Regions from separate parts of the Planococcus alpniumensis genome, predicted to be linked through region 1. Evidence: riboswitches for the same ligand, from Rfam matches in the RefSeq annotation. Region 1 holds a riboswitch; the other holds the start of a gene.
What was found. A riboswitch is a leader RNA that binds a small molecule or an ion and turns the genes downstream of it on or off. The one in region 1 is predicted to bind preQ1.
Positions count from the first base shown of each region.

Region 1 (7,584 bases):
GATGGGCGCAATGGCTGCCTCAGGCGGTTATTATATTGCCGCACCGGCTGAAAAGATCTTTGTCAGCGAAGAAACTTTGACAGGATCAATCGGCGTCATCATGCAAAGCGTCAATTATGGCGAACTTGCTGAACGCTACGGCGTGGATTTTGTCACCATCAAATCGGGGCCATATAAAGACATTTTGAGCCCAACGCGTGAAATGACAGATGACGAGCGTGCCCTCTTGCAAGAGATGCTCGATAGTTCTTATGAGGAATTCGTTGATGTCATCGAAGAAGGGCGCGACATGACGGAAGCAGAAGTAAAAAAATATGCGGATGGGCGCATCATGAACGGCCGCCAAGCGGTTGAAGCGAACCTGGCGGATGATTTCGGCTTTGAAGAAGATGTCATCCAGGCAATGCGCGATGATTTCGATTTAGCAGGCGGCGAAGTCTTTGAATATGGTGCCGGTGACGACTGGTCTTCACTCTTTGCGATGAAGGCAGGATCATTCTTCGGCATGGACATGGAAACGAAGTTCATCTCGGATATGCTGTCCCAAAATAGCGGGCCGCGCATGATGTATCTATACGGTGAAAACTAAGGAGGTGGAGAAGCATGACTGATCACGTCAATAATGATGCGGCGGAGCGAGCGGCTGCAACTCCGCCGGTCCGGCCGGAAAACGATAGAATCCTTTTTTATGAACGCAAGCCGGCTGGTTTCTGGATGCGCTTCTGGGCGTATTTGATCGATATCTTGGTCATTTCAGCAGTTTCTTCTATTTTAATCCGCCCGCTGTTTGCGCTCTTCGGGTGGGAGACGGCTGAGACGGCATGGTACGCCCCTTATGCGATCTTGACAGCAATTGTCTTTTACGGCTATTTTGTCTTGATGACTAAGTTTTTCGCACAGACGGTCGGCAAAATGATATTCGGTTTGCGCGTCGTTTCACTGAAAACAGAGCGTTTGTCATGGTCCACTTTATTGTTCCGCGAATGGATCGGCCGCTTCATATCAGTGACGATCTTGCCTTTGTACTGGATTGTCGGCTTTACGCCATTGAAGCAAGGCGTACATGATTTTATCGCGGATACGACGGTTGTCCACGAGGAATCTTACCGCAAACAGCAGATGGCGAGAAAACGGCTGGAAGGGTCTCAGTTGCAAGAGAGCGAAAGCATTTAGTATGATGAAGGTAATCTGAAAGGGAGGCGTTGCAATTTGGTACAAATCACATTCAAGCAAAACCCTGTAACATTGCCAGGCAATGAAGTGAAAGTAGGCGATCAGGCACCGGATTTCACGGTGTTATCGAACAGCCTGGAACCGAAGACCTTACAAGATTTCAAAGGCAAAGTGCTGTTGCTGAGTGTCGTTCCATCACTCGATACAGGAGTGTGTTCCGATCAGACAAAACGTTTCAGTGAAGAAGCGGCATCACTCGGAGAAGACGTCGAAGTGCTGACGGTTTCCTGCGATTTGCCATTCGCGCAGAAACGCTGGACAGAAATCAACGGTGTAGACTCCATCACGACATTGTCCGACCACCGCGACCTTTCATTCGGTGAAGCGTACGGCTTGACGATGCAGGAGCTGCGTTTGTTGGCACGTTCCATTTTCGTAGTCGACACAGACGGCAAAGTGGCATATGTGGAATATGTGGCAGAAGGCACCGATCACCCTGATTACGACAAAGCGCTCGAAGCAGTCAAAGCACTGACAAACTAATACCAGGAAACCCACTCTTGCCGAGTGGGTTTCCTTATTGAGGACGGAGATTTATGAATTCATCTATGGAAAGCATTTTTACGGCAATCGACAATGAAACGGTGTCGATCCAAAGACAGGAAGAAACTTCCTATTTAGAAAGTCTGCTTACGACGACCGAGCGCTGGCTGGACGGGCAATTGAGTATCGCAGAAGGCGCAACGAAAGAAGATATGCGAAAAGCGCTTCAGCTGTCGATTTTGAAAGGCATGAAAGAGCATGTCCAGCCCCATCACCAAATGACGCCGGATGCTCTCGGGTTGTTGATCGGCTACCTGGTAGAGCTATTCGTTAAGGAACAACAAGCAACTGTCCTGGACCCGGCTGCGGGCACGGGAAATCTGCTGTTCACGGTGATGAATTATTTGGACGGCCGCATGAACGGGACAGCTGTTGAACTGGACGATTTGTTGATCCGCCTGGCTTCGAATATCGGCAATTTGATTGAGCAGCCGGTGACATTTTATTTGCAGGATGCACTGCAGCCATTACTGATCGATCCGGTCGATTGCGTCGTTTCCGATTTGCCGGTCGGTTATTACCCGGACGAAGCGACTGCCTCAAATTATGAATTAAAAGCGGAGGAAGGCATGTCCTATGCCCATCATCTGTTCATTGAACAATCCTTGAAGCATACAAAAGAAGGCGGTTATTTGTTCTTTGTCATTCCAAGGAATATTTTCGAATCGCCGCTTGCCGGGCAATTGCACAGTTTCCTGAAACAACAGGCGCATATCCAAGCCGTGATGGAACTGCCGGAGAACATCTTCAAAAATGCCCAGCATGCCAAAGCCGTGTTGGTTTTGCAGAAGAAACAGGATGGCTTGAAAGCACCGAAAGAAGTGCTCCTTGCGCGCGTCCCGAATATGTCGAAGCCGGAGACGATGGCGAAATTCTTCACGCAAGTCAACGGATGGTTTAAAGAAAACAAATCATGACACAAGCCGGCCCTATCCGGATAGGGCCGGTTTTTTCGTTTCTGGAAAAAGGCAGGAACTTTCAAGCAAACGGCGAATAGCGTAAAGAGACAAGAGAACGATCAGCTTGAAAGGAGTGGGACTATGTATCAGAACATCTTATTGGCCGTTGACGGTTCGGAAAATTCCATTCGTGCAGCTAAAGAAGCAGTGAAGATCGCTAGTTTTGCCGATGGGGCGGAAGTAACGGTCGTCTATGTTTCCGATTATAAGGAAGATGAGAATGAAGTGATTCACGACGCATCAGCGATGGAATTCGATTTGGCCAGAAAGAAAAAAATTCAGCCAATTGCGGAAATGCTCGACAGGGAAAAAGTATTTCACCAAATTGAAGTGTTGCATGGCATTCCAGGCCCCGCCATCGTTAAGATGACCAAGGAAAAGGCATATGATCTTGTTGTCATCGGCAGCCGTGGGTTGTCGCCGATCCGCGAAGTGATGCTCGGCAGCGTCAGCCATAAAGTCGTCAATCATGCAGAATGCCCTGTACTTGTAGTCAAATGAAAATTGGCCCTTGCGCCTCGCGGTGATTTGGTATACTAAGAACATCTATCGGTACAAAAAGTGCCGTGAATTATGGGAGATGAGTAGATAGATGATGGAGTTGCCGAATTGCCCGACATGCGGTTCACAGTATACGTATGAAGATGCGGGGATGGTGGTGTGCCCGGAATGTGCACATGAATGGAACCCGGTTGAACAACCGCAAGAAGAAGCAGTGCGTGATGCCGTTGGAAATGTTTTGAGGGATGGGGACGCTGTTACGGTCATCAAGGATTTGAAAGTGAAAGGCAGTTCCAATACCTTGAAAATCGGCACGAAAGTCAAAAGCATCCGGCTCGTGGACGGTGACCATAATATCGATTGCAAGATCGATGGCTTCGGCGCGATGCAGCTGAAATCGCAGTTTGTGAAAAAAGCCTGATTGTTTGAATATGGATCGCACTAAAATAAAAACCGGCCATCTCCCAATTTTTAGCGGGATGGCCGGTTTTTTGTTGCTATTTATACGCCGCGCTTATTGCCCCATAACAGTGTGTGGAGTTGCGGCAGCACTTTTGCATCGTTGAGAGCGGCGGAAACCAAATGCCTGTCGATGAGCCATTGATAGCGCTCAAGCAGATGCTGGACCAGTTTCTCGTCTTCTGTCGTCTGCGTGTCATCATTGCCGACTTGCAAAAAGAATGGGAATGACGGATAACGCAGGTGCAGCTGTTCCGCGAAAAAGAAATCGGCTTCGTCAAAAACGACGACTTTCAAGCTGGCTTGAGCCGATGATAGCTTGCCGAGCATGGCATCCAGCTTAGAGTAGTCCAAAATCATGCCCGAACTCGGGGGCTTCGGAGAGACGGTGACTTCATCGATCTCCGGTAGCCAGTCTTGCCAGATGCTGCCTTGCGTTTCGACAGCCGTGCGCCAGCCATTTTCTTGGCATAGGGCAACCAGTTCCGCAATGCCTTTATGAAGTGCCGGATTGCCTCCTGAGATGGTGACATGTGAAAAGGCATCTTTGCCGAGCTCCTCAAGCTGCTGGATAATTTCGTCTGCGGTCATCATGACGCTTTTTCCTGTGCCGTCCCAAGTGAATTTGGAATCGCACCATGAACAGGAATAATCGCAGCCGGCCGTTCGGACGAACATTGTCTTCTGGCCCATGACCATGCCTTCGCCTTGGATTGTCGGGCCGAATACTTCCATTACAGGTATCTTCATGAAGACACCTCTTTCGGCCGGTATATAACATAGCTTGTCGGGGTTTCCCGAACGATGACTTGTACACAAGCAGGCTGGTTATCCGAACGGTCGAGCGTATCCTGAATCAGCTTGTGTATTTGCTGTGCGAGCTGCTCGGTCGTCGGAAAGGTATCTGTGAATTCCGGATGGTCATTCAATACGCTATGGTCGTAGCGTTTATGGATCAAGTCTTTCAATTGTTTGAAGTCGATAAGAAAGCCGGTGCCGTTCAATTGGTCGCCGGCAATCGTGATATTTAAATGGTAGGTATGGCCATGCATTTTGGCGCATTTGCCGACTTCTTCGGCAGGAATATAATGCGCAGCGGAAAAATGCATATCTTTATTTAATTCAAAGCTATAGGGGTGCGGGACCGATGGGTAGAATTGCTGCATCAAGCTTCCGCACCTGCCTTTTGGGCCAAGTACGTCTGCAAGCCTTCGTTTCGCAGTACGCAGGACGGGCATGTGCCGCATCCTGCAGCCGGAATGCCGTGGTAGCAGGTCAAGGTCTCGGTCTGGACGAACTCGAATGCGCCAAGCTTGTCGGACAGTTCCCAGACACCTGCCTTATCGAGCCACATGAGCGGCGTATGGATGACGAATTGCTTGTCCATCGATAAGTTGAGCGTGACATTGAGCGAACGGATGAAGGTATCCCGGCAATCCGGATAACCGCTGAAATCCGTCTCGCTGACACCGGTCACGAGGTGGCGCGCGCCGAATGCATCGGCGTAAATTGCCGCAAAAGACAGGAACAATAGATTGCGCCCGGGAACGAATGTGGAAGGAAGGCCATCCTTTTGCTCTTCCACTTCAATCGAATCGCGTGTCAAGGCATTAGCGGATAATTGGTTGATGAGCCCCATATCAAGGACTTGAAGCGAAACGCCCAGCGTCTCTGCGATGCGTTTGGCATGGTCGATTTCCTGCGCATGGCGCTGGCCGTAATCGAAAGTGACGGCGAGCACTTCGCTGAATTGTTCCAATGCCCAAAATAAGCAAGTAGTGCTATCTTGCCCGCCGCTAAAAACAACGACTGCTTTTTCATTTTTCATTATAACTACAGCTCCTTAGTTTTTTAGAGAGGGAGTTTGCGAACCTCTTTTATGAAACAGTTACCATAATAGCATAATTAGGCAAGTTCCTGTGCTTTTTTAGGTGTAGTGAAATGAAGTCAGGGTATACAGGTGGTAAAAGGGAGGAGTGGCTGCAAATGAAAGCTATAGTCATCGACCAGTACGGAGGAAAAGAGCAATTGAAAGAACGTGAAGTGGAAATGCCAGCCATTTCAGCGCATCAAGTGTTGGTGGAAGTTCACGCAACTTCAGTCAACCCGATTGATTGGAAGCTGAGGGAAGGCTATTTGAAAGAAATGCTGCCATGGGAATTCCCGATTATTCTCGGATGGGATGTTGCCGGAGTCGTCAAAGAAGTAGGCGATGAGGTCAAGCATTATCATCAAGGCGACCGGGTTTTTGCGCGTCCGGATACCACGCGTCAAGGAACATATGCAGAATTTGTCCCAGTTGATGAAAATCTGCTGGCGCGCATGCCGGAAAGCATGAGTTTCGAGGAAGGCGCAGCGATTCCATTGACTGGGCTAACTGCATGGCAATGCCTGGTGGAGATTGGGCATATCAAGAAAGGCGATAAAGTGCTGATCCATGCGGGAGCTGGCGGTGTCGGAAGCATGGCGATCCAGATCGCCAATAGCGTCGGCTGCTATGTAGCGACAACAGCGAGCGATAAAAATGATGAACTCGTCACTTCTCTCGGCGCGAACCGCGTCATCGATTACCACGAAGAGGATTTCTCAGAAGTGCTGGAAGATTTTGATTTCGTGTTGGATACGATGGGCGGCGAAACGCTTGAAAAAAGTTACGGCGTATTGAAGCGCGGCGGCAGGCTTGTCAGCATAGCCGGACAGCCCGATGAAGAACAAGCGGAAAAGCTCGGCATCGACGTCAGCAGTTTCTGGCTCGAGCCAAATGGCCAGCAATTGAAAAAACTGGGCGATTTGTTCGTCAGCGGGGAAGTGAAGCCGGAAGTCGGCCACATCTATCCATTGACGGAAGAAGGCGTACGAGAAGCGCATGAATTAAGCGAATCCCATCATGCCAGAGGAAAAATCGTCATTAAAGTGAAGTCATAGTACATATAAAAGCACGCGGCGTAGTTGGCCGCGTGCTTTTATATGTGTTATTCAGTTTTTCCGGAACGTTCTTCCGAATAATAATCGTCTGGTGCATCGCTTTGGGCTTCGTCTGTACGGACGACGAGCACATCGCATTTAGCAGAACGGACGATATGTTCTGAAACACTGCCGATGAGGAAACGTTCGACTGCATTCAAACCGGTCGCGCCGCAGACGATCAAGTCGGCTTCGACTCTTTTAGCGAGTTCACGAGGAATCATTGTCTTAGGGGAACCGTAATCGACCACGATATTGACTTTTTCAACACCGCCGGCTTCGGCTTCTTTTTTATAATCCCCAAGCAAGTCTTCAGCGAATTTCTGCGCTCGGTCAGCAATCGAACGGTCATACGCTTCAATTGCGGCGAACGAACGGGTGTCGATCACGTTTACCAGATTCAGCGTCGCGTGGTTGCGTGTTGCGATGCCGATGGACTTTTTGAAAGCCCATTCCGCTTCTTTCGACCCGTCGACTGCTACCATGATTTGATTATACTTTAATGTCATCTGTACATTCCTCCTTTGTCTATACTGTAACTTTCGAGGCATAGGCAAATTGTTCCTTCCTAAAAGAGGTAGATTTATCGATTTATTTACCAAGTTATTTTCTTTCGCTATATGGATATATCTTTACATCATTATGCAAGCGCTTTCCTTTACTCTTTTGACGGTTAAAAAATTATCTCTTGATAACACAAATTAATGGAGCAATATCAAATAGAATCTGTTAGAATGGATGTGGTTTCAAATGCTGATAGTTTGGTTCATTTTATTATTTCAGACACAATATAATGGAGGGTTTTGTAATGCGTATCGGGGTACCTACAGAAGTTAAGAACAATGAAAATCGTGTGGCTATGACACCGGCGGGAGTAGTAAACTTGGCACTTTTCGGCCACGAAGTTTTCATCCAATCGGGTGCG
Region 1 is NZ_JAAMTH010000001.1:1,363,550-1,371,133, forward strand. Features, by position in the region: gene sppA (signal peptide peptidase SppA) at 1-589, shown strand, start outside; gene G3255_RS06960 (RDD family protein) at 604-1,173, shown strand; gene tpx (thiol peroxidase) at 1,210-1,716, shown strand; gene G3255_RS06970 (class I SAM-dependent methyltransferase) at 1,770-2,693, shown strand; gene G3255_RS06975 (universal stress protein) at 2,817-3,236, shown strand; gene G3255_RS06980 (zinc ribbon domain-containing protein YjdM) at 3,328-3,657, shown strand; gene queE (7-carboxy-7-deazaguanine synthase QueE) at 3,738-4,445, opposite strand; gene queD (6-carboxytetrahydropterin synthase QueD) at 4,442-4,864, opposite strand; gene queC (7-cyano-7-deazaguanine synthase QueC) at 4,861-5,523, opposite strand; PreQ1 riboswitch class I at 5,533-5,576, opposite strand; gene G3255_RS07000 (NADP-dependent oxidoreductase) at 5,682-6,620, shown strand; gene G3255_RS07005 (universal stress protein) at 6,668-7,168, opposite strand; gene ald (alanine dehydrogenase) at 7,468-7,584, shown strand, end outside.

Region 2 (7,584 bases), 1.1 Mb from region 1:
TATCCCTTCTCGGCGAAGGATTCGATTTCCTGCCCGGCCGCCGCAAAGAACTTGGCTCGGATATTTTCGAAACCCGCTTGATGGGGAAAAAGGTAGTGTGCATGGCCGGCGAAGAAGCGGCTGAACTGTTCTACAATAATGATTATTTCAAACGCAGCGGCGCAGCGCCGCTTCCGCTTGAGCAAACGCTATTCGGACGAGGTGCGGTCCACGGCCGCGACGGCGAAGACCATCACCAGCAAAAGCGCATGTTCCTGTCGATGATGACACCTGAGCGTTTGGAAGATGCCAAACGCATGATGATCCAAGAACTCGATGCCAAGGCCGAACAATGGGAGCAGATGGACGAAGTCGTCCTATTGGATGAAATCGAAGAAATCTTCACGCGCTCCATGATCCACTGGGCAGGGCTTCCGATGAAAGAAAGTGAAGTCAAGCAGCGCACATGGGAACTCGTGACGATGGTCGATTCATTCGGCCTCACTGAAGGGCGCTACCTTGAAGGCATGAAAGCGCGCAATGCGCACGAAGACTGGCTGAAAAAAATCATCAAGCAAATCCGTAAAGGCGAATACAATCCGCCGGCCTATACGGCAGCGTATATCGTCGCCCATCACCGGTCACCGAACGGCAAGCTGCTCGACCTCGAGACGGCAGCTGTCGATTTGAATAATGCCTACCGCCCGATGATCGCTACAGCTTATTTTATCGTCTTCGGCGTCATGGCGATGCACGAAAATCCGGTCACGCGCGGCAAACTGCAGGCAGACGAAAACAATTACAGCCACAATTTCGCCCAGGAAGTGCGCCGTTATTATCCGTTCGCACCGGTTATGGCAGCGATCTCCAAAAAAGATTTCAACTGGAACGGCGTCCATTTCAAAAAAGACATGCGCGTCATCCTGGACCTTTACGGCACGAACCATCACCCGGACTCTTGGGACAACGCCGATGAATTCATTCCAGAACGTTTCAGTACATGGAACGGCAGCCCGTTCTCCTTCGTCCCTCAAGGCGGCGGCGACCACCATACCGGACACCGCTGCGCAGGCGAATGGATGACGGTCATGTATATGCAATCAATCTTCAAATATTTTGCGGAGAACTTGAAATACAGCGTGCCTGAACAAGACTTGTCCTACGACATGTCCCGCATGCCAACTATGCCAAAAAGCCGCTTAATCTTAAAAGACGTGCAAAAACTGAAAAACCGCCCAGACAATGTGTTCTATCACGAACAGAAGAACACAACTGTGCAATCAGGGTGCCCATTCCATTAATAATGAAAAGCTAGAGATTCTGTCTCTAGCTTTTTTTATTTGCTGGAAAAGAAGATAGCGAGGGTTTGTTTGTGGAATCATTCCCGTTCATTAGTTGAGCTTCATGTTAGTAGTCGCCTCCCTGCTTTGGGTTGGCCTCTTGCCATAAGCCAGGAAGTACGCCTGTCTTACGGCATCGGCTCACCCGTGGCGCTGGGCGGCTAAGAGATTTCATTGTATATTGACTGTTTAAATTGATCTGCTTCTCTGCAAAGTTGCCGGCTAGTGGGGGAATCGCTTCCCAGATCAAGCGTGTGAGAAGATAGCGAGGGGTTGCTTGTCTCATTGTCCCGTAATTCTATTTGCGCTTCAGTTTAGTAGTCGCCGCCCTGCTTCGGGTTGGCCTCTTGCCATAAGCCAGGAAGAACACCTGTCTTATTGCGTCGGCTCACCCTTGGCGCTTGGCGGCTTAGAGATTTCAATGTGTGGAGCATGACTAAATAGATCTGCTTCTATAATCAGTTACCGGCTAGTGGGGAAATCGCTTCCTGGGACTTGGTGTCTAGGTTTAAGATACTTGAATAGAAAATTTTTAATTGGAACAAAATTTACAATTACATCTTTATTGATCAAGATGACTTGAGCTACAAAGCCCGACACATTTCCACACTTTTTATCGACTAGTTTTAATAAACGATCTTCCACTCTAAACACAGAGACGAAGTGGAAGGGGCCGACGCCTGGGGGACTGAGCGGGCTGGCGAGACAATTGTGCCGCGCTCTTTGGCACATTGGCTCAACACCCGCCCCCCGGCAAGCGTGCCCCTGCAACGCAGTCGAAAGGCGGAAGCTTTTCTACTCACTTCTCTACTATGTGTCTAAATGTTCGACCGCAAATTATAGATTAAAAGCCTACCCCCTTTCATTCCCAAACCAACAATTGACAGAACCGCCCCTATCTTATACGATAAGGCAGGAAATTAAATAACCCGGCAACGGGAGAGGTTCATAGCATTCCACCCTCTATAAAAAACTATGGATTTTGAAATCAAGCCGAATCCACATGCGATTCGGCTTTTCGTTTGTCCGAATTTTTTATAGCTCTCCCCCAGCCGGCCCATTATAAGGAGGCCACACACATGGCAGGAAGAAACGAAGAGACACTCGAGCATTTGTCTTTGCTCGGCAACCAGAACACGCGCTACAAATTTGAATACGACCCAGGCATTCTAGAAGCGATCGACAATCTCCACACGCGCGATTACTTCGTCAAATTCAATTGCCCGGAGTTCACTTCGCTGTGCCCGCAAACCGGCCAGCCGGATTTCGCGACGATTTACTTGAGCTTCATTCCCGACAAGAAACTCGTCGAAAGCAAAGCATTGAAGCTGTATTTGTTCAGCTTCCGCAACCACGGCGATTTCCATGAAGATGTCGTCAACATCATCATGAATGACTTAATCGAGCTGCTCGACCCGCGCTATATCGAAGTATGGGGCAAATTCACTCCGCGCGGCGGCTTGTCGATCGACCCGTACACGAACTATGGCAAGCCTGGCACGAAATACGAAGAAATGGCGACGTACCGGATGATGAACCACGACATGAATCCGGAAACGATCACCAACCGATAAGGAGAGCCGTTCATGCTACTTTATTTAAACGGCGCTTTTGTCGGTTTGCTCATCCTGTCGAATATCTTGGCCGTAAAATTATTTTCCATCAGTGAGTGGGCGGTGCTGCCAGCTGCAGTCATCGTCTATGTCTTCACGTTCCCCATCACTGACACGATTGCGGAAGTATACGGCAAAGAAGCCGCGCGCCAGACGGTCATGGCCGGATTTATCACGCAACTCGCGGCCCTGGCGTTCATCTTTGCGGCCATCCACTTGCCGTCTGCGCCATTTTTTGCGGACCAGGCAGCGTTCGAGTCGATTTTTTCGGCCGGCTTCCGGGTGACGCTTGCGAGCTTGGTGTCTTATTTCATCAGCCAAAACTTGGACGTCACGATTTTCCATAAATTAAAAGCCAGAAACGGCGAGTCGAAGTTATGGCTGCGCAATAATGCCTCGACGATGGTTAGCCAATTGGTGGATACGACGATTTTCATCACGATCGCTTTTTATGGGACGATGCCGCTGTCGGCTTTGGCCGCCATGATTTTGACGCAGTATGTATTCAAATGGATCGTTGCAGCAGCGGACACGCCGCTTGTCTATCTGCTCGTCAAACTCGCGCGCCGCTCCAAGACCACCACTCAAAAAAGCTTCGCTTGAGCGATCCATGCATAAAAAACCGCCGGCAATTTTGCCGGCGGTTTTTGGTTTTTAAATTTTTTGTTTGGATGGTTGAGCTGCAGGAACAATGATCGCAGCCGCGTCATGTTTCTGTGTCCAGACGAGCTCTACCGTGATCGGCAAATGATCCGATACAGCTGTTTCGATTTTCTCTGCATCCCGCACGTCAAAGCCGTGGTCGGCAAAAATATAATCGATGCGCGTCATTGGCTTAAACGATTCGCCGGTTTCGTGATTTTCATAAGGAGACGGATACGTATAGGCGTCGCCTCGCTTCGTTTTCAGGAAGACATCTGTCATGGTCCGGTGAATATGGGCCAAATGGCGATGTGTCGGCGGTGCATTGAAATCACCCGCAATGATTTTAGGAAAATGGCTTTTGCCTGCAATCTCTAATATTTCCGCAACGCTCATTTCAAGCTCTTCATCTTTCAACGCTAAATGGGTATTCAGCACTTTGAGGTATGTGCCCCCGACTTCAATTACTGTTTCGAGAACGCCTCGCTGCTCATTATTGTAAATATCGGTAACGACTTGCGTCAAAAAATGATTTTCTGCGTATTTGATTGGGTAAAGGCTTAACGTGGCATTGCCGTATTGGCGGTTCGGGCGTTCCGGATCATCCGGCGCTTGGTTCAGATTGGCGCCATATGCGGCGTACATCCCGAGCCGTTCGGATAGCCATTCGACCTGGTCCATATAAAAACTGCGGTCTGAAAAATAACGGTCGACTTCCTGGAGCGCTACAATGGTGGCCCCCGATGCTTCAATCACTTGTGCGGTTCTTTCTAAATCCACTTGGCCGTCCATTCCCATTCCATGAGCAATATTGAACGACATCACTTTCACTGTTGGTGTCCTGCTGGCATCGCCGTGCATGCGACCCTCTCCTTTTCACTTTGAAACGAATCAGTGGCAGCTGCAATTGTCCCCTTTATTATAACAGGGTCAGCGTTTTTTCAAATGACATATGTGTTAAATATTGTTATGGTTTTGTAAATTTCTGATTTTTGCCACAATTGGCACATGATCTGATGCCTCTGTGTCGATGATCCATGCCTCTATCGCCTGAAAATGGGCATCGTGAAAAATATAATCGATTTTTTGGCCGTGGTCGCCTTGCTTTTTATACGTATCCGGATAAGGTCCCGAACCGAACGCGTTGTAAAAATGCTTGGAGAATCGCTTGACGTGCTTGGTAGAAGGCGCAGCATTAAAATCCCCCACCAGCACTTGGGGAAGCGGGTTATCGGTTATAATAGTCAGGATTTCCGTCAAGCTGCGGTCCACTTCCTCGTCAATCAGCGATAGATGCGTGTTATAGAAAGAAAACCGGAACCCCTCCATTTCAATGATCGCTTCGAGCATACCGCGCGGCTCGAATTCTTCGGGATGGACTTCGACTGCGCTCAAATCATGGTTTTGGGAGGACACGATTGGATAACGGCTCAATATGGCGTTGCCGTATTCACGCTTCGGGCGCCCGCCACCGGCTCCCCTATCGACCAAATTCGGCCCGTACGCCATGTGCATGCCGAGCCGCTTGGACAGCCATTTGGCCTGGTCCCAAAAACGGCTGCGGGAGGAAAAATTCCTGTCCACTTCCTGCAATCCAGCGACATCCACTTTTCCTTGTTCAATTGCCTGGGCCGTTAGTTCAAGATCCAGCTTTCCGTCGATTCGTTTACCTGATGCAATATTAAAGCTCATCACTGTCAGCACCTTTCCCACCCCCGTCTTCTCTTATTATTGTTTACTCCATTCCCCTGCCTTGATGATTGAAACCAAAAAAAGCCCGCAAGCAGGCGGGCTCAATTTCATTTACTTTGCTGATCTGTATAGGCGATGATCGCATCCCGCAAAAATTGCGCTGCCCCTTCACCGGCTTTTTCATAATAGGCCGCGAAGCGTTCATCCGCGACATACATTTCCGCCAGTCCGGCATGCGCTTTCGGCTCGTAGCTGCCCCATGTAAATCCGAGCCACTGACGGTGCAAATCGGCTACTTCCTGTCCCACGGCTCCCGCTGGTTCGCCTTCTTTCAGCGCATGCTCCAGCTTTTCTAGGATCTCTTGCTCAAGGCACTTGAATGCTTCGTATCGTTCTTCGTCCATGCCCAGCATTTTGGCGTTGGAACGGTCAACTTCCGCGTCGCCATATTTGTCGCGGATTTCTTTTCCAAAAGCCGTTTCATTGTCCTCGACCAGCTGCTTCTTGAATCCTTCGAACTTTTCATGATCTGCCATTCGACTCTCCCCTTGTTTTGTGGAAATCGTTTTTTCCACATTTGTAATCAAAAGGTCCAGGCGGCTGCGTTCCCGCATCAATTGTTCCCGCTGCCCGATCAATGCCTCGGTCTCATCAAAATCCGGGTCATCCAAAAGCTTTGCGATGTCTTGAAGCCCAAAGCCGAGCTCCCGGTAAAATAAGATGAGTTGGAGACGGTCAATTTCTGCGCTCCCGTATACTCGGTAGCCGGATTCATTTTTCTGCGGCGTCAGTAAGCCGATCGAATCGTAATAACGCAAAGTGCGCGCACTCACGCCGGCAAGCGTTGCCAATTTCTGAACTATATACATGCCGCCACCTCCTGATGACTCCACTTTAAACCTTTACGTTGCGTCAAGGTCAAGCAAAACATTAGGTTAATTGCTGCTCGGCGAATTCGCGGTATAGCGCATGCTTTCCAGTCAACTCTCGGTGGTTCCCAATACCGGTGACCCGTCCGCCTTCGATAAAGACGATCTTATCGGCATCGACGATTGTCGACAAGCGATGGGCAATGACCAATGTCGTGCGCCCTTCCATCAAACGGCCCAGCGCCTGCCCGACGATGCCTTCCGATTGGCTGTCGAGACTCGCTGTCGCTTCGTCCATCATCAATAATTTCGGATCGCGCAAAAATGCGCGGGCAATGGCAATGCGCTGCCTCTGCCCGCCGGACAATTTGACACCGCGCTCCCCGACTTGCGTATCCAATCCGTCCGGAAACGAAGCGATGAATTCCTCGGCGTACGCCATGCGGGAGACGCGCCACAATTCTTCATCTTGATAATTGTCGGCATCCGGCAAGCCGTAAGTCAGATTCGCCCGGATCGTCCCGCCCATCATGGCGCTTTCCTGCGATACATAGCCGATTTGGTCGCGCCAAGAAGCAATTGCCACATCCCCAATCGGCACATCACCGATTGTAATGGTCCCAGCGGTCGGTTCGTAAAAGCGCTCAATCAACCCGAAAATGGTCGTCTTGCCTCCACCGCTCGGTCCGGCAAACGCAATCTTCTGGCCAGGCCGCGCATCAAACGACACGCCTTGCAGCACCGGCTCGCCGTTTTCGTAGGCAAAGCTGACGTCTTCAAGGCGCAGCGTTTTGCCGGTGATGTCCAGTTCGATGCCGCGCTGTTGTTCTTCAAGCGGCAATTCCAAAATATCGATAATGCGTTCTGTCGCCCCTCTCGCTTTTTGCAATTCTGTAAAGAACCGCGCGAATGTAGCGAGCGGCACAACAATCTGGAACAAATACAGAAGAAAAGCGACTAAGGATCCGGTCGACATCGACCCTTCCGATACACGGATACCGCCGTAGCCGATGATCATCACGATAACAACCATGACAACCAAGTACATCAGCGGGCCGATCAAAGCATAGACTTTCGCTTCTCTCATGCCGAGCCCGTATAATTTCTGGACGCCCGACAACCCGCGCTGTTCTTCCACTCGTTCCGCTGTCGATGATTTCATCAAGCGGATTTCCCCGAGCGTCTGCTGGACGTCGCCCGTGAATACGGCGGTTTCATCCTGCAAGCTGCGGGAAATCTTCGCCATCTTGCGTCCTAAAGGAATCATGATGGCAATTGTCAACGGCACTGCGAGCATCATGATCAAAGTCATTTTCCAGTCCAGCACCAGAAGGATCGCGACCGCCCCGATGATCGTAATGATGCCGGTCACGAAATTCGGGAAATGATCGGTGATGAGATTCCTGACGATGCCGGTATCGTTGACGACACGGCTCACCGTTTGCCCGC
Region 2 is NZ_JAAMTH010000001.1:262,879-270,462, reverse strand. Features, by position in the region: gene G3255_RS01475 (cytochrome P450) at 1-1,280, shown strand, start outside; PreQ1 riboswitch class I at 2,255-2,302, shown strand; gene queF (preQ(1) synthase) at 2,399-2,893, shown strand; gene G3255_RS01465 (queuosine precursor transporter) at 2,906-3,535, shown strand; gene G3255_RS01460 (endonuclease/exonuclease/phosphatase family protein) at 3,587-4,435, opposite strand; gene G3255_RS01455 (endonuclease/exonuclease/phosphatase family protein) at 4,532-5,278, opposite strand; gene G3255_RS01450 (MerR family transcriptional regulator) at 5,374-6,135, opposite strand; gene G3255_RS01445 (ABC transporter ATP-binding protein) at 6,197-7,584, opposite strand, start outside.
Region 2: linked by a shared signal. The riboswitch ahead of queF (preQ(1) synthase) and the one ahead of queC (7-cyano-7-deazaguanine synthase QueC) in region 1 are both predicted to bind preQ1.